Regions from separate parts of the Shewanella sp. 10N.286.52.A9 genome, predicted to be linked through region 1. Evidence: predicted binding sites of a transcription regulator. Region 1 holds the regulator's gene; each other region holds the start of a gene.

Region 1 (6,071 bases):
CCGCATAGTCATTATGCGGTGCTAACTGGAATGTATTTATGATTTTAGGCTTAACCAGAAGCTGGTCGCTCACTGGTTATGCGATTGCGGCAATATTAATATTGCCGCTTTTTGCACTTATAGTACAAGCAACAATTCCTGACGAAGCAGTATTTAGTCATTTATTTGATACTGTTTTACCAACCTATATCAGCAATAGCTTGTTACTCATGCTACAGGTTTGCATCGGCTCTTTGGTCATTGCTGTGCCTGCGGCTTGGCTCGTAGCACGTTGTGACTTTCCTGGACGGCGCTATTTCCAATGGGCGCTACTGCTACCTTTAGCAATGCCTGCCTATATCGTCGCGTATGTTTATACCGACATGCTTGATTATGCTGGGCCTGTGCAACGTATGCTAAGGCAAGTCTTTAGTTGGTCATCCCCACAAGATTATTACTTCCCCGATATTCGTACGTTAACAGGCGCAGCTATCATGCTGTCTTTAGTGTTATTTCCGTATATTTACCTGTTAGCCCGCACAGCCTTTATGGAGCAATCGTCTAGCTTATTACATGCCTCTCGCATTATGGGCTGCAATCCTTGGCAAAGCTTTTGGCGCTTAGGTTTACCCATGGCAAGGCCAGCCTTAGCGGTGGGAATGGCGCTAGTGGCAATGGAAACCGCTGCTGATTTTGCCACGGTAAGTTACTTTGCTGTGCCGACGTTAACGACTGCGGTTTATGATACTTGGCTTGGCTATGGCAGCTTATCTGCCGCAGCAAAACTTTCGGCAATCATGTTGTTGGTGATTTTTGCCATGGTAGGGGTAGAGCGCTTTGCTCGCCGTAAACAAGAGTTATTTCAAAAGCAATCAAAACTGACAGAGTCAGACCGTTATTATTTAACAGGCTTTAAAGCTTGGAGCTCATTTGCTTACTGCGCTTTATTGATTGTATTGGCATTTTTATTACCTTTTATGGTGCTTGCAGGCTATGCAATCGACTACTTTGACGAAAGCTGGAATAGCCGCTTTTGGCAATACAGTTTTAATAGTTTATATATCGCAGCCGTAGTGAGTTTTATCTGTGTTGTACTGGCATTAATTATGATGTTTGTTCGCCGTGTTAGCCCACGTAAAAGTGATTTGCTACCCTCACGATTAAGCAGCACGGGTTATGCAATACCTGGCACGGTACTGGCAATTGGCGTTTTGGTTCCACTGACTTATCTCGATTTTGCCATTAATGATGTTTATGCCTACTTTGATAGCAGAGGACCAGGCTTATTATTTACGGGCAGTGTCATTGCGCTTATCTTTGCTTTTTGCGTTCGCTTTGTGGCGATTTCAATTGGCAGTATCGAAAATAGCTATAAGCGAATGTCTCCTTCGTTAGATATGGCAAGTATTACTATGGGGCAAACCCCAAGACAGCTGCTATGGCGTGTGCATTTACCTTTGTTACGTAAAGGCATATTTGCAGGAGCACTGTTAGTATTTATTGAAAGCATGAAAGAGCTGCCAGCAGCGTTATTATTGCGTCCTATCGGTTTTGAAAACCTTGCGACTCATGTTTTTCAGTTTGTTTCTGATGAGCAACTAGAGCATGGTGCTTTGGCTGCAATTGTCATCGTAATCGTTGGACTTATCCCATTGATTTACCTTAATCGTTCGCTGGAGCAAGAGAGCTAATATGTCCACACTGACCATTAAAAATGTTAAAAGCGATTACCAAGGGCAGGTCATACTTAATAGACTCAACCTAACGTTAGAGCAGGGAGAAATCGTTGCGCTGTTAGGGCCTAGTGGCTGTGGTAAAACCACGTTATTACGTGCTATTGCTGGTCTTCAAGCGATCAGTGAAGGTGAAATTATCATAAATGGTCAATCGCTTAGTGCTGATGGTGTATTTGTTCCCAGCGAAAAGCGTGGCATTGGGATGATTTTTCAAGATTATGCATTGTTTCCCCATTTAACCGTCAGTGATAATATTTTGTTTGGTGTTAAGGGGTTATCTGAAAAAGATCGCCAAGACCGCCTTGAGGATATGCTCGCTTTAGTTAAGCTTGAAGGCTTAGGGAAACGTTACCCTCATGAGTTATCAGGTGGCCAGCAACAACGTGTTTCGATTGCCAGAGCCTTAGCTTATCAACCCGAGATTTTACTTCTCGATGAGCCTTTTTCTAATATCGATTCTCAAGTGCGTAGTGAGATGATGCTGGAAATCAGACAGATCTTAAAGCAGCGTAATGTCAGTGCAGTTTTTGTCACTCACAGTAAAGATGAAGCATTTGTATTTGCAGATAAACTGGCTTTATTTAAAGAAGGTGGAATTGTTCAGCATGGTATTGCAGAAGACTTGTACGGTGCGCCAAACGATCGTTACGTTGCAGAGTTTCTTGGTGAAGGTAATTACATTACCGTCACCATTAAAAGCGCCACGCAAGTCGCCTCCATATTAGGCTTAATAGAAAGCACTAGCCTGATAAAAAACGTGGTTAATACTCAGGGGCAATTACTTCTCAGACCGCAGCAAATCGAAATTCAACCTGCAGCACAGGGGCAAGGTGAAATTGTCGAGCGACGTTTTCTGGGTACAATTTGTCATTATTGGGTTAAAGTAGGTCAACAGACGCTCGAAGTGAGAAGTCAGTTAACCGAACTGACATTAGGCCAGAAAGTTAATTTGTCCATATCAGCGCATCCGCTAGTGATTTTTTAGTGACCTAAGTCTAAATTGATTAAATATTGCATAGAGCAGTAAGGAATAAATTGCTCAATTGCCTTAAACTCTTTATATCTTATTATTGTTAAAGGTGATTGATTCCAACATGGAAACACAGAATATGCCTCGCGAACAGTTAGGGATTTGTGCTGAAGGAAATCTGCATAGCGTCTATTTGATGTTTAATGCAAATGATGGTGTCGAAGATCAGCTTCGCCCATGTTTAGCCAATGTAGCCCAATATATTTATGAATTATCTGATCAATATGCAGATAGTGCATTTAATGGCTTTGTTGCTATTGGTGCGAATTATTGGGATACCATTTTTGACGGACAAAGACCTGCTCAATTACGCCCTTTTCCTGCGATGAATGAAGGTAATCGAGATGCACCAGCAATCGAATACGACTTATTCATGCATATCCGCTGCGATCGTTATGACATCTTGCATTTAGTTGCCAATGAAATTAGCCAAATGTTTGAAGGTTTGGTTGAGTTAATTGAAGAAGAACGTGGCTTTAGATTTATGGACAGCCGTGACTTAACTGGCTTTGTCGATGGTACAGAAAACCCGAAAGGGCGCAGCCGTCAAGAAGTTGCTTTAGTGGCTGATGAGGATATCTCATTTAAAGGCGGTAGTTATGTTCATGTGCAAAAATATGCCCATAACTTGAGTAAATGGAATCGCCTACCGCAGAAGAAACAAGAAGATATCATTGGCCGTACTAAGCAAGACGATATTGAATACGCTTCTGAAGATAAGCCATTAACCAGCCATATCAAGCGAGTTAATTTAAAAGATGCAGATGGCAAGTCGATGGAGATTTTACGCCAGAGCATGCCTTTTGGCTCGTTAAGAGAGCAAGGGTTGATGTTTATCTCGACCTGCCATAATCCAACTCATTTTGAAGAAATGCTACGCAGCATGATTTATGGTGACGGTCATGGTAATCACGACCACCTCATGCAGTTTACTAAAGCGCTGACAGGGTCATCATTCTTTGCGCCATCATTAGATTTTTTAGCGCAGTTTGCTAACGACTAATTTTGCAAGATATGCGTTCTTGTAAGCTTGGGTAGATTAAAACCAAAAAAAGCAATGCCAAGGCATTGCTTTTTTATTGCGTTTTCGTCCTGACTACAGACTCAACATAACGCTTGTTTTACTCGCTGTAGTTAAACAGTGATTTAACTGTTTCTAACGTATCATCGATGGTTTTAATGCTGGATGGACAAATGAAGATCGTGTCGTCACCAGCAATGGTACCTAAAATGCCTTCAGGCTTACCTATTGAATCAAGTAATCGTGCGATGAGTTGTGCTGCACCTGGACTGGTACGCACTACAATCATAGCTTGGTTATGATCAACATCTAATACTAAGTTTTTAACTGGGCTACCTGCTGTCGGTACACCTAATTCAGCGGGCAAACAGTACACCATTTCTTGCTTAGCATTTCGAGTCCGCACCGCGCCAAACTTACTGAGCATGCGCGATACTTTAGATTGGTTTATGTTGCCAAAACCTTCTGCTTGTAGTGCGTTGACGATCTCACTTTGGCTACCAAAGCGCTCTTCCTTTAATATCGACTTAAACGTTTTAACGAGTTCATCCTGATTCTTGGTCGCTGGCATATTTTTTTTCGTCTTATAGTAATTTTTAAATTGAATACAATATATTCACAAAACGGGTTCATTTTGAATATATAAACGTCACAAGTCAAGAAATAAGCTAAATTGGTGAATAAAAATTCACTTTACAGTGTAAGTGCTAAATCAGGGATTATTGATATATATATCATAGAATAAGTTAATTGCTTTACTCCACTAAGGGATAATTGAAATTGTCTCGCTGATGCAGTAATGTGACGCCACAAGAAATATGATCTATGTCACAGACTGAGAATCATAAACTTAGAAGTCAAACATAAGAACGTTATTGGAGATAATTATGAAAGTAGCTGTACTTGGTGCTGCTGGCGGTATCGGCCAGGCCCTAGCTTTACTATTAAAAACTCAACTTCCTGCAGGCTCAAAGTTGTCTCTGTATGACATTGCTCCTGTAACACCTGGTGTTGCTGTCGATTTAAGCCACATCCCAACAGATGTTGAAGTGGCTGGTTTTGCTGGTGAAGATCCAACGCCTGCGCTAGTTGACGCTGATGTTGTTCTTATTTCTGCTGGTGTTGCACGTAAGCCTGGAATGGATCGTTCAGATCTATTTAACATCAATGCGGGTATCGTACGTAACCTTATTGAAAAAGTCGCTGCGACTTGCCCTAAAGCATTAATTGGTGTGATCACTAACCCAGTAAATACAACAGTTGCTATTGCAGCTGAAGTACTTAAAAAAGCGGGTGTTTACGATAAGAATCGTTTATTCGGTGTGACGACACTTGATGTTATTCGTTCTGAAACTTTCATCGCTGAGCTTAAAGGCCTAAACGTTGCTGATGTTAACATTAACGTTATCGGCGGCCACAGTGGTGTGACTATTCTTCCACTTCTTTCACAAGTTGAAGGCGTAAGCTTTACTGATGAAGAAGTTGCTTCACTAACAACTCGCATCCAAAATGCTGGTACAGAAGTTGTTGAAGCTAAAGCCGGTGGCGGTAGTGCGACACTTTCAATGGGTCAAGCGGCATGTCGTTTCGGTCTATCTTTAGTTCGCGGCCTACAAGGTGAAGCAAACGTTGTTGAATGTGCATACGTAGATGGCGGCAGCGAGCACGCTGAATTCTTCGCACAACCTGTTGTATTAGGTAAAAACGGCGTAGAAAAAGTACTTCCATACGGTGAAGTAAGCGCATTTGAAGCAAACGCACGTGATGCAATGCTTGATACGTTAAAAGGCGATATCGACCTAGGTGTTGAATTCGTTAAGTAAGCTCATCGTTTACGACAAAAAGCGAAGCCTAGGCTTCGCTTTTTTGTGTCTATAATCTGCAGTTACCACTGCACTGTTTTACCTTGCCAATCAAGAAACTCTGCTTGGTTGTTAAATTCAATACCTTGGTGAATCGTGAGTAATTGCTGGGCAACGAAGTCTGCGGTGAACAATTTCCCTTCGGGAACGTTAGCCTGAAAAGGTTTAGATAACTCGGTATCGGTTGTACCGGGGTGAAACGCAATCAATTTTGTATTTTTAGCTCGGCGTGCATACTCAATTGCACTGGTTTTTATTAACATATTCAGTGCCGCTTTTGATGCTCTGTAGCTATACCAGCCTCCTAACTGATTTTCACTGATACTGCCAACTCTGGCACTTAACACACTGATGACGCATGCCTGCTTGCCGTTTACGAGTTTAACGAGATGTTGAAGCCACATCATTGGCACTAATGTGTTGGATTGAAAGACTGACAGCAT
Region 2 (6,071 bases), on a different contig from region 1:
CTATAAATGGGCAGAATCAAATATTAGTTTAACAATAAAATCGATTAATCAAGTGCTCACGCTATACATCGAAGATGATGGTCCGGGTGTCAATGATAGCCAATTAACCCAGCTAACTAACAGAGGGAAACGGTTAGATGAGGGCGTAATGGGTCATGGGCTTGGCCTGTCTATCGTAAAAGAGATTATAGAGCAGTATGGTTACTCTTTATCATTTAGTCGCTCAGCGCGCTTTGGCGGCCTTTGTGTCACGATTGTGTTTGATAACCCCAAAGTCAAAACGCTAAGTTAACCTTATTGTATTAGCCGAATCGCTTTTCTAGCCCTTTCAATACAAAGTTAAATTACAAAAAAGCCCTGATAGTGCACTACCAGGGCTTTTTATTACACGTGTTGGTATGTCGATGACTTACCCAGCAGCGTTAGTGCTTTCAAATATCTTATCTGCAGATGCCGCCACAAAGCCTGTATATAAGTTGCCATCTGCCATTGGGTAACGGCGTGCAAACTCATAAAAACAGGTTGGAATTTCAAGTTCACCATCAGCAAAGTCAACCACCATGCGGTCAGCCATTGTTGAAGATTGCTCAAGTAACACTTCTGGCGAGCCTTTCACTTCGCCACCCGATGTATTTAATGTAAAGCCAGCACCTTTAAGCGCTTCATTAACGGCTTCAATTTTTTCAAACTCAGGTAATGCGTTAATTGACACAGTGAAATGGTTTGCACGGTAGCCAATCGCAGCCACCCAAGCAGCATACTCACTTTCTGCTAGTAAGGTGTTATAGCTGGCCAAATCGACTTGCCAATGACGGCCTGAATATAAGAAGTTATCTGCTTTAGTATCTGCAACATCAACTTGATCAATTAAACCATGAATAATAGTTTGTGCAGCTTCGCTAAACTCTTCAACTAATAGTTCAGAGATAAACACTTTTGGCTGATTAGGATCTGGATGTTCAAAGTGCTTAGCAACTAATTTTTTCTGCTCAAAATTATAGTCACCACAAGCTACATAACCAATTGACTCAAAATGTGCAGCCAGTACAGACAAATTAACTTTAGCAATGTTAAACGTGCGCAGCGCAATATGATCATTAATGATCGGCTCACCCTTGCTTAGCAATTGGTGAATGCTGTCTGCTGATGGGGTCATGTTAATGTAATCTTGCCAAAGAGCAGCAAATAATGCATTTACGTCAGTGTGCATAAAAAAATCCTTCTTTAAAAAAGGCAATGACCGAAAGTCATTGCCTTAAGTCAGCGTCACCCAATACTAGATTGATAGTCCTGGACTTAAATTAGCAGGTAAACTCACACTGTCAGCTTCAACAGAAGCAACAGGATAAGCACAATAGTCAGCAGCATAAAATGCGCTTGCTCTATGGTTACCAGAAGCACCTACGCCACCGAATGGAGCCGATCCTGATGCACCTGTAATTTGCTTGTTCCAGTTAACAATACCGGCACGAATACGTGCTAAGAAGTAGTCATAATCTTCACGGCTGTCAGCCAAAATACCTGCAGACAGGCCATAACGTGTGTTATTCGCCATATCAATCGCTTGGTCAAAATCTTGGTATCTTACAAGCTGTAACAGTGGGCCAAAATATTCTTCATCAGGCAGTTCGGCAATGGCAGTAACATCAATCAGACCAGGTGTAACAAGACCAGTACCAGATTCAACATGTGTTAATTCAATTAAAGACTGACCACCTAAGGCTTGTAGTTCCGCTTGGGCTGCAACCATACCTTTTGCTGCGCCTTCTGAAATCATTGAGCCCATAAATGGTTGTGGTTGAGCATTCCAGCTACCCACTTTAATTTGCTTAATGGCGCTAATTAGCTGCTCAATCAATGCATCACCCGCTGCACCTTCTTGCACGTATAAACGACGGGCACAGGTACAACGCTGACCTGATGAGATATAAGCAGATTGAATAATATCGTGCACGGCTGCTTTAGTGTCATTCACATCCTTGATAATGAGTGGGTTATTCCCCCCCATTTCAAGAGCAAGAATTTTACCTGGATGACCTGCATATTGCTGATGCAATAAATGGCCAGTACGAGAACTACCTGTAAAGAATAAACCATCAATTTGAGGGTGCGATGCTAATGCTTTACCTGTTTCAAGCTCACCTTGAACAAGATTAATCACACCTTGTGGTAAACCTGCTTTTTCCCATAATTTAAGCATTTCTTCAGCCACTTTTGGCGTTAACTCTGAAGGCTTAAATACCACGGTATTACCTGCAAGCAATGCAGGAACGATATGACCATTAGGTAAATGGCCTGGGAAGTTATAAGGACCAAATACAGCAACAACTCCATGTGGCTTATGACGAAGAACAGCACGCCCTGCCGGAATATCATTGGTTTCTGTACCTGTACGCTTATCATGGGCTGCAGCAGACAAACCAATTTTACCAATCATTGCACCGACTTCAGTTGCTGTTTCCCACTGCGGCTTACCTGTCTCTTGAGCAATCACTTCAGCCAATTCAGCTTTGTGCGCTTCAAGTTCACTTCGATACGCTTCAACAATCGCTAAGCGAGCATCATAACCTAACATGAACCAATCAAACTGTGCGGCTCTTGCAGCATCGATTGCTGTATTAACTTGGGCCGCTGTCGCTGTTTTACCGCTCCAAATCACCTCGCCATTTGCAGGGTTTACAGAAGTCACATCATGGCCTTCACCATGAGACCATTGGCCTTTAATAAATTGTGTCATTTGTTTGTGTCCTAAAGTTCTAGTACGCGAATATTATCGCCTGCTGCCACTTTTAATGCTTCTGCCAACTCAGGGCTAAGCGTGACATTGTCATGTTTATCAGAGACTAAGACTCGTGCAGAAGTCGCACGATAATCCGCTAATAATGTATTAGCGACGATGTATTGATGATCTGCATGTGGCATTTTGCCAATTTTGACGGTCAGCTCACGGCTTTGTTGAACAGAGCGGATATCAGATAAAGCACATTCAACTGTCGGGCCGCCATCAAAAATATCGACGTAATTTCTAAATTTAAACCCTTCAGCCTGCAGTAGTTTGAGTGCGGGCTTAGTATTACGATGAACTTCACCAATCACTTTTTGCGCTTTTTTAGGTAATAAGCACACATGAATTGGGCTTCTTGGCATCATTTCAGCCATAAAGGCTTTTTTGCCCAAACCTGATAAATAATCAGCTTCAACAAAGTCGATACCTAAGAAATGGTCTTGCAACCACTCATAAAAAGGTGAGTCGCCTTTCTCATCACTTACACCACGCATCTCAGCAATCACTGTGCTACCAAAACGTTGCTCATGTTGAGCAAGGAATAAAAAGCGCGAACGAGATAGCATACGACCGTTATAACCACGACGGTAAGCTTTATTGAGAAATAACGTACATAACTCTGCTGCGCCTGTGTAGTCATGGCATAAGGTGAGTGTTTCAACTTCATTACGCACTGATATTTGCTTTGAATGGTACACTTCAGTACCTAAGCGGTAATGATAAAACGCATCTTCCATTCCAACGGCAGCTTCAATACCACAGGTACCGACAACTTCATTGGTTTTAAGATCTTCAAGCACCATCAAATAACCTTCATCAAAAGGCTTTTCAACTTGCTTGGCAAAAGAGGCTTCTGCACGAGCGATTTTCGATCTTAATAGCTCTTCGTTCACAGGTAGGGAGGTAAACCCGTGGCCTGATTCAACAGCTACTTTGTATAGAGCATCGTAATCACTGGCGCGAATTGGTCGAATGATTAGCATCAAACTCTCCTTGAAATAACCAAATAAAAAATGACATGAGCAACACTCACTTCATTTCATTGGCAATCCAAACTAAAAAGCGCAGCTTAACGCTGCGCCAATAGATAGATTAACCTGCTACTACTTTAGCTACTGCACGTTCAAAACGCGCTAAGCCTTCAGCAATATCAGCTTCAGGGATAACAAGAGACGGCGCAAAACGCACTACGTTAGCACCTGCAATCAGGCTCATTAGACCTTCAGCAACAGACGCAACAAGGAAATCACGACTGCGACCAGCATACTCTTCGTTTAACACGGCTCCAAGTAACATACCTTGGCCACGAACTTCAGAGAATACGTTATATTTAGCGTTAATTGCTGCTAAACCGTCACGGAACAATTGCTCACGGTGCTTAACGCCATTTAATACTTCAGGTGTGTTAACCACGTCCATGACAGCATTACCGATAGCACACGCTAAAGGGTTACCGCCGTATGTTGAACCATGAGTACCAATTTTAAGATGTGCTGCAATTTTTGCAGTGGTTAGCATTGCTGCAATTGGGAAACCACCACCTAATGCTTTAGCACTGGTTAAAATGTCAGGTACGATATCAGTCCCCATGTAAGCAAATAACTCACCTGTACGACCTACACCAGTTTGTACTTCATCGAAAATAACTAAAGCATCATGCTTATCAGCTAGAGCACGAACTGCTTTTAAGAATTCTGGGTCACCATTGATGATCCCGCCCTCGCCTTGTAATGGCTCAAGCATAATGGCACATGTGTTATCTGAGATAACCGCTTCTAATGCGGCGATGTCATTAAATGGTACGTGCGTAACGCTTTGTGGCTTAGGGCCAAAGCCATCAGAGTAAGCTGCTTGCCCACCCACGGTCACAGTGAAGAAAGTACGGCCATGGAAAGCTTTATCAAATGCAATGATTTGATCTTTTTGTGGACCGTGATTTTCAAGTGCGTAACGACGAGCCAATTTTAGGGCTGCTTCGTTTGCTTCTGCACCAGAGTTAGCAAAATAAACACGTTCTGCGAATGTTGCATTGACAAGCTTAGTCGCTAGTTCAAGTGCAGGCTCATTCGTCATTACGTTAGATAGGTGCCACAGTTTTTCACCTTGTTCTTTGAGGGCGCCAACCAATGCTGGGTGACAATGACCTAAACAGTTCACTGCAATACCACCAGCAAAATCAATAAACTCATTACCTTCTTGGTCCCAAACTCGGCTACCTTCACCGCGAACTGGGATTACAGCTGCAGGCGCATAATTAGGCACCATAACTTGATCAAATTGGGCACGTGTTAAGTTCATTTCAACGCTCATTGCTTTTCGTTCCTTTAGGTTTATAAGTGACTAAACATCACTCTAGTCCGCTATCTATATTGGTTTTGGTTTAGTGTTGTAGCGGTTGCTTGTATTACTTGAAGGACATTATTAGCTAAAATGTGATCAAAATACCAGTTTTTAGCTGTTAACTATTCATTACCGAAATGATTAATGCATAAAGAATGACAAAAAGGCGCATACAAAGTGTTTATACTGCTTAATTTGAGCATAAATAGTCATAAAAAAAGTTATTTGAATGAAAATTACTTAGCTATTCACCATAAATGAATAAATACACAGGCGAATAGCAAGTCTTTATACGAAATAAGGCCGATTAAACAAGATCCAGTTTGCGGTAGTTTTGCGCTTTCAGTCTGATGAGTTCTTGCTCGGTAAACTCATAATAATCGAACATAATACGCTTTTCTTGAGGATCAATTAGGCGAGACTCCTCCAATAAAAGCACTTTGGCATAACAGCTGGCCTTTGCAACAATTGCGCTCTCTGCCGAGAACTCACTAAAGTGGTAATTAAAATCGAGCTCTTTAAGTAGTTTTGTTAATTTACTATTTTCAAACTCTAATAAATCCAGTATTTGCCAATTAAGCTGCTCACCATATGACATCACTTTCTCAAATACATCCATTGACGGGAATTCAGAGGCCATTACAGCATCATAAAGCGTCTTATCGCCTTTAGCACTGGTTTCCCTAAGCCAAGTTCCCCATGTCGTCTCAAATTGTCTCGCGGCGGAGTTAAGAATCGTCGCACTACCGAGCTGCTTCATCAAAGAAGCACTGTAAACCAATGCTACATTTTTTCCATGTAGCACAGCTAAAGCCTTAGCAGCAATCGCACTCATCATGCTGTAGCGCCATAATTTCCGCGTAATCCAAATAAGATTAGCATTGCCACTTGGTAACCAATTGCGCAGGCAAAAGTATGGGATCACAGCTTGTAGGTTTTCAATGCC
Region 3 (6,071 bases), on a different contig from region 1:
CCCTGCGGCAACACCCGCAATTGTCAGCATTAGCGCAAGCTCAACTTGTTTCGATGCTTGCTCCTCATTACGTGTACGACTCAGAAGTTCCGCTTGTAGAAAGTTCAGTGGGTCAATATACGGATTACGTAGCTTGACTGACTCTCTGTTCCACGGAGTGTGGGACATTAGCTCTTCTGATTCAGTAAGCGACAATACCGCTTCTGTGCCTAATTGTAGACTTTCACGCAGCTTTTTACCTAAATGATGCAAGTTTTCTGGCACTAAGGTGCTTTCATAGTATCGAGCAAGATTAGGTTCGGCTTTCATGTATACCATTTCAAGCATAGAGATACGGGTTTCAAAGAATGGCCATTCTTGTTCCATTTCCTTCAGCAGTGCCGACTCCCCACGTTCATTGGCAGCTTTTAGTGCCTCTCCTGAGCCAAGCCAAGCTGGTAGCATTAAACGGTTTTGTGACCATGCAAAAATCCACGGAATGGCACGGAGACTTTCGATGCCACCATCGACACGTCTTTTAGCTGGACGGCTGCCCAGTGGAAGTTTGCCTAACTCCACCTCTGGAGTTGCTGCTCTAAAGTACGCGACGAAGTCTGGTTCTTCACGCACGATACCACGATACGCTTTTACTGAATCATCAGCGATACGTTGCATGCAATCTCGCCAAGCTTGTTTAGGCTCTGGAGGTGGTAATAAAGTCGCTTCCATAACTGCAGAGGTATATAGAGCTAAACTCTGAACCGCTACTTTGGGAAGGCCAAACTTAAATCGAATCATCTCACCTTGTTCAGTGACTCGAATTCGACCATCTACTGAGCCTGGTGGCTGCGATAAAATAGCCTTATGAGCTGGCCCGCCGCCACGGCCAATTGAGCCACCACGACCGTGGAAAAGCATTAATTTGACGTCTGCATTCTTACAAACGGCAACGAGTTGCTCCTGGGCGTGATATTGCGCCCATGCGGCAGCCATTACGCCAGCATCTTTAGCAGAATCTGAATAGCCAATCATGACTTCCTGCATACCTTTTGTATATCCACGGTACCAGTCGATATTGAGCAGTTGTGTCATACATTCAGCAGCGGTATTTAAATCACTCAAAGTCTCAAATAGTGGCACAACACGCATTGGGTGTTGACAGCCAGTTTCTTTGAGTAATAGCAACACTGCAAGTACATCCGATGGCTTACTGGCCATTGAGATAACGTAAGAACCTAGTGCAGTAGCAGGTTGAGAGGCGACTAATTTACAGGTATTGATGACTTCTTCCACGTCGGCTGACGGTTGCCAATCAGCAGGGATAAGCGGCCGACGACTGGTAAGCTCTCTTAATAGGAAAGCTTGTTTTTCGCTTTCATCCCAATGATCATAATCGCCCATACCTAGGTAACGAGTTAATTCGGCAATCACATCGCTATGTCGCTCAGCATCTTGGCGAATGTCGAGACGTAGCATATGAATGCCAAAGCATGCTAAACGACGTAAGATATCGAGCAGCAGTCCATTAGCAATTAAGCGCATGCCAGATTCTGATAAGCTTCGGTATAATAATTCAAGAGGTTGTTTTAAATCATCTAATTGCCATACAACATCGTCATAGTTCAGGTCAATTTGCTGACCTTCTAGGCGGGCGTTGAGGTAATCAATTGTATTGCGTAGTTTATGACGAAGTTGTCTTAGTACGTCTCTATAGGGTTCTTTACTGTCTGGCAGCTGCGCTTTAAGTTCAGCATTAGCTTCTTCCATGGATAATTCATTCACCAAAGAAACGATATCTTTTAAATATAATCTGGCTGCTGCATGGCGATTACGGAGTAATACTTCCTCGGTGACTTTTGAGGTCACAAATGGGTTACCGTCTCGATCCCCGCCCATCCAACTAGAAAATCTAACAGGACAAATATCAGCGGGAATTTGTTGACCCGTTTTTGACTCAACATGGTCATTGAGTTGTCTTAAAAAGTCTGGAACGGCTTGCCATAATGAGGCTTCAATGGTGCTTAGTCCCCAACGTGCTTCATCTACGGGAGTTGGGCGTTCATGTCTGATCTCGTTGGTGTGCCAAATCTGTGCAATAAGTTGACGTAACCTAAGGTGTGTTTGGCCTTTTTCTCGATCAGTGAGTTGCTGGTTTTCTTGCTCTGTTAAACAGTCGACAACAGCAGAGTATTTTTGAATGAGAGTACGACGAGATATTTCTGTAGGATGAGCAGTAAGGACTAAATCAATATCGAGGGTTTTTAAGCAGTCGATGACTTCTTGTTCATTGGCATTACTGTTTAGCATTCGTCCCAGTAACTGCTCGACAGGATCTGGTACACAGACAAGTTCATCACAGTTGCGACTTATGGTATGAAATTGCTCTGCAATATTGGCCAAGTTTAAAAATTGATTAAACGCTTTAGCAAATGGCACCAGTTCATTGTCAGGTAATGAATTGAGCAGAGCTAGCATTTGTTGTCTTGATTCGGCATCGCCTTGGCGAGACTCTTTGGCCAGAATACGAATTTGCTCTACTTTTTCAAGAAATGCATCACCAAGGTGATCGCGCATCGTATCACCTAAAATTTGCCCTAAGCTACTCACATTAGAACGTAAAGAAGCGTACATGTCGGCGGTTTGCTCTGCCATAATTACTCCATAAGTTTAACTTAATTAGCCGCTACCATTAATGGGCTACAGCTAGCACAATAGCTAGCTGTGAGGGGGTTGGTCAATGGGTTATTTTAATAATTAATCATGCACCATGATTAATCGTTACTGATAGTGAAACTTATTACAACTATTTAATACAAGCCTGATAAATAAGCTTTTTCATTAACTCAACAGTGGGGGTTAAATATTCTAACCCTATGTATTCATCTGGCTGATGAGCTTGATTGATACTACCAGGGCCCATTACTAAGGTTTGGCAGCCCAATTGTTTTATATAAGGGGCTTCAGTTGCGTAATTAACAACCTCAGGCTCGGTATTAGCGATATCTGCAACCATTTTTGTCCAATAATCATCAAGTTTACCTGCAAATGACTCTGATCCTGGGTAAAGCGTGGATATCTCAATACTGCCTGGGTATTGTTTGTTGATGTCTGCAAGATAATTAATCACCATCAACTCTAAATCAGCAAGCTCAATGCCAGGTAACGGGCGAATATCAAGATGTAAATCACAACAGCCACAAATACGGTTTGCTGCATCGCCGCCATGAACATGGCCAAAGTTCATTGTGGGGTAGGGAACACTAAATGCATCTTCACGGTAGTTTTCACTTAAATGCTGCTTGAGTTTCATCAGTTGACCGATGACTTGATGCATAATTTCAATCGCGTTTAAGCCACGAGCGGGGTCAGAAGAATGACCACTTCTACCAATCACTCTGATACCTTGTGCTAAATGGCCTTTATGCATATATACCGGTTTTAAGCTGGTGGGTTCACCGATGATTGCATAGTCAGGCGCGATACTTTTTGAATCTGCAAACGCTTTAGCACCATTCATTGTGGTTTCTTCATCAGCGCTAGCAAAAATATGTAATGGACGTTTTATTTCATCAAGCGGTAACGACTTCAGCGCTTCCATAACTAAAGCAAAGAAGCCCTTCATATCGCAAGTACCTAACCCATACCAACGGTTATCTTTTTCTGTTAACTCAAAAGGGCTCTGACTCCAACGTCCTTCATCAAAAGGAACGGTGTCAGTGTGTCCAGCCAATAACAGGCCGCCACTGCCTGAGCCAATAGTTGCGATTAAGTTCTGTTTGCCTCGGCTGTCAGCCACGGTATGAACAGTGCAGTTAAAACCCATATCTGAAAACCAAGATTGAAGTAACTCAATAACTGCATGATTACTCATATCTTGCTCAGCTTCTAATGCACTGATCGAAGGGAGTGCAATTAGCTGTTTAAATGCATTTTTTAAATCTGGTAATGAATTCATAGCAACCTTTATAGTGCTTGCAATAAATATGTATTCATTATTATTGCATAATTAATTTATTGTGTTAGTCTAGCAAACAGCTAAGGCATTCACCATAACTTGATTAGATTAAAGATTATAAATATGTATTTAATTGCGATTCAATTCACTGTAACAGATCCCAAGGTAAACTATCTTCGACGATAGTTTTAATCTCGAGCACCCTGCTCATATACCGAATTATTTCTCTAGTTTACTGACCTAAAGACGACAATATAATGAAAAACATCGCAATAATTGGCGCTAGTGGCTATACCGGTGCACAAATCACCGCTTTAATTGATAACGATACATCGCTTTCTATTCAAGGCCTTTATGTATCAGAAAACAGTCTTGATAAAGGAAAGGCACTTGCTGAGCTATACCCTGCATACCAGCAAATCAAGTTGTCGTTATCTCCGCTAACGGCAGATGCTAAACAATCAATTGTAGAGGAAGCTGATGGCGTCGTGCTCGCGACTGATCATGCAGTAAGTTTAGAATTAGCTGCTTATTTTTATAAGCAAGGTTTAGCAGTTTTTGATTTAAGTGGTGCTTACCGTTTTGCTGATATCGAGCAGTACCCTAAATGGTATGGGTTTGAGCATACCCAGCAAGATGTTCTTGGAGAAGCCGTTTATGGCTTAGCAGAGTGGAATCATCAACAAATCGCTGGCAGTAAAATGATTGCTGTTCCGGGCTGTTATCCAACAGCGTCATTAACTGCACTGAAACCTTTAACGCCATACCTAACTGATGCTTACCCTGTCATTAATGCTGTTAGTGGCGTTACTGGAGCGGGCAGAAAAGCCCAGCTTCATACTAGCTTTTGTGAAGTCAGCTTAACGCCATATGGCGTATTAGGTCATCGTCACCAGCCTGAAATTGCCACTCATTTAGGGCAAGAAGTTATCTTTACTCCACACCTAGGTAACTTTAAACGGGGTATTTTAGCCACGATTACGGTTCAGTTAGCGAAAGGTACTACAGAAGCTGATATTGCTAAAGCTTATCAAGTTTACAATGACAGTCCGTTAGTTAGCGTTTTACAAAATCAATTCCCTAAGGTGGACGATGTTGTGAATACACCTAACTGCATTGTCGGCTGGAAGTATGATTCTCAAAGCAATTACTTGGTGGTTGCGAGTGCGATTGATAACTTAATGAAAGGTGCTGCAAGCCAAGGCCTGCAGTGCATTAAAATTCACTTTGGCCTATAACGGGGAATCATCATGTCACAGAGTAACCCAGTTATTGTACTAAAAGTCGGCGGCGCATTATTACAATCAGAATCAGGAATGGCTGAACTCATGGGCGTTGTTGCAAACATGATGTCTGACGGCCAGAAAGTTATTTTTGTTCACGGCGGTGGATGTTTAGTCGATGAGCAATTAACTGCCAATGGTAAAGAAACCATTAAACTGGATGGTTTAAGAGTGACTCCCAGTGACCAAATTCCGATTGTCGTAGGTGCATTGGCGGGAACGTCAAACAAGTTATTACAGGCCGCTGCAATTAAGGCGGGTATTGTGGCCGTTGGTATGAGTTTAGCCGATGGTAATACCGTTGATGCAGTAGTGAAAAATGAAAATTTAGGCCTAGTGGGTGAGGTGACACCGAAAGATGCGAGTTACTTAACTTATTTATTATCACAAGGCTGGCTGCCAATTTGTAGTTCAATTGCCGTGTCAGCACAAGGTGACATGCTTAACGTTAATGCAGATCAAGCAGCAACGGCCTTAGCAAAGTTAGTGACAGGTCAGTTAGTGCTTCTATCTGATGTACCTGGTGTATTAGATGGTAATGGCGAGTTAATTGATCAATTAAATCAACAACAAATTTCAGATTTAGTTCAGCAAGGCGTGATAGAAAAAGGAATGAAAGTCAAAGTCGAAGCGGCATTAGAAGTTGCTCAGTGGATGGGGAAGCCGGTGCAAGTTGCATCTTGGAAACAGCCTCAACAATTAATTGCCTTATCAAACGGACAATCCGTTGGCACCCAAATTCAGCCATAGGAGTAACATACTAATGGAACATTTATTATCTATAAAAGATTTATCGCAAACAGAGTTACTTGATTTATTAGCGCTTGCTAAGAAGATTAAAGCAAATCCAGCTG

Evidence for each region. Region 1 encodes ArgR, which controls arginine synthesis, uptake and breakdown. Its sites were predicted from a motif close to ANTGAATANNTATTCANT; they were not measured.
Region 2: the regulator ArgR is predicted to act here: its motif matches at 5,322-5,339, upstream of AB4128_RS04185 (aspartate aminotransferase family protein).
Region 3: the regulator ArgR is predicted to act here: its motif matches at 3,956-3,973, upstream of argC (N-acetyl-gamma-glutamyl-phosphate reductase).

The regions. Positions count from the first base shown of each region.
Region 1 covers NZ_JBFRJQ010000016.1:124,738-130,808, forward strand. Annotated here, with positions in the region: gene AB4128_RS13785 (ABC transporter permease) at 39-1,670, shown strand; gene AB4128_RS13790 (ABC transporter ATP-binding protein) at 1,672-2,700, shown strand; gene AB4128_RS13795 (Dyp-type peroxidase) at 2,810-3,748, shown strand; gene argR (transcriptional regulator ArgR) at 3,867-4,337, opposite strand; gene mdh (malate dehydrogenase) at 4,654-5,589, shown strand; gene AB4128_RS13810 (SDR family NAD(P)-dependent oxidoreductase) at 5,652-6,071, opposite strand, start outside.
Region 2 covers NZ_JBFRJQ010000005.1:19,506-25,576, reverse strand. Annotated here, with positions in the region: gene AB4128_RS04205 (ATP-binding protein) at 1-292, shown strand, start outside; gene AB4128_RS04200 (DUF1338 domain-containing protein) at 410-1,210, opposite strand; gene astD (succinylglutamate-semialdehyde dehydrogenase) at 1,277-2,737, opposite strand; gene astA (arginine N-succinyltransferase) at 2,749-3,768, opposite strand; gene AB4128_RS04185 (aspartate aminotransferase family protein) at 3,878-5,095, opposite strand; gene AB4128_RS04180 (HDOD domain-containing protein) at 5,433-6,071, opposite strand, start outside.
Region 3 covers NZ_JBFRJQ010000010.1:6,409-12,479, forward strand. Annotated here, with positions in the region: gene ppc (phosphoenolpyruvate carboxylase) at 1-2,631, opposite strand, end outside; gene argE (acetylornithine deacetylase) at 2,783-3,934, opposite strand; gene argC (N-acetyl-gamma-glutamyl-phosphate reductase) at 4,192-5,172, shown strand; gene argB (acetylglutamate kinase) at 5,185-5,967, shown strand; gene AB4128_RS09040 (ornithine carbamoyltransferase) at 5,981-6,071, shown strand, end outside.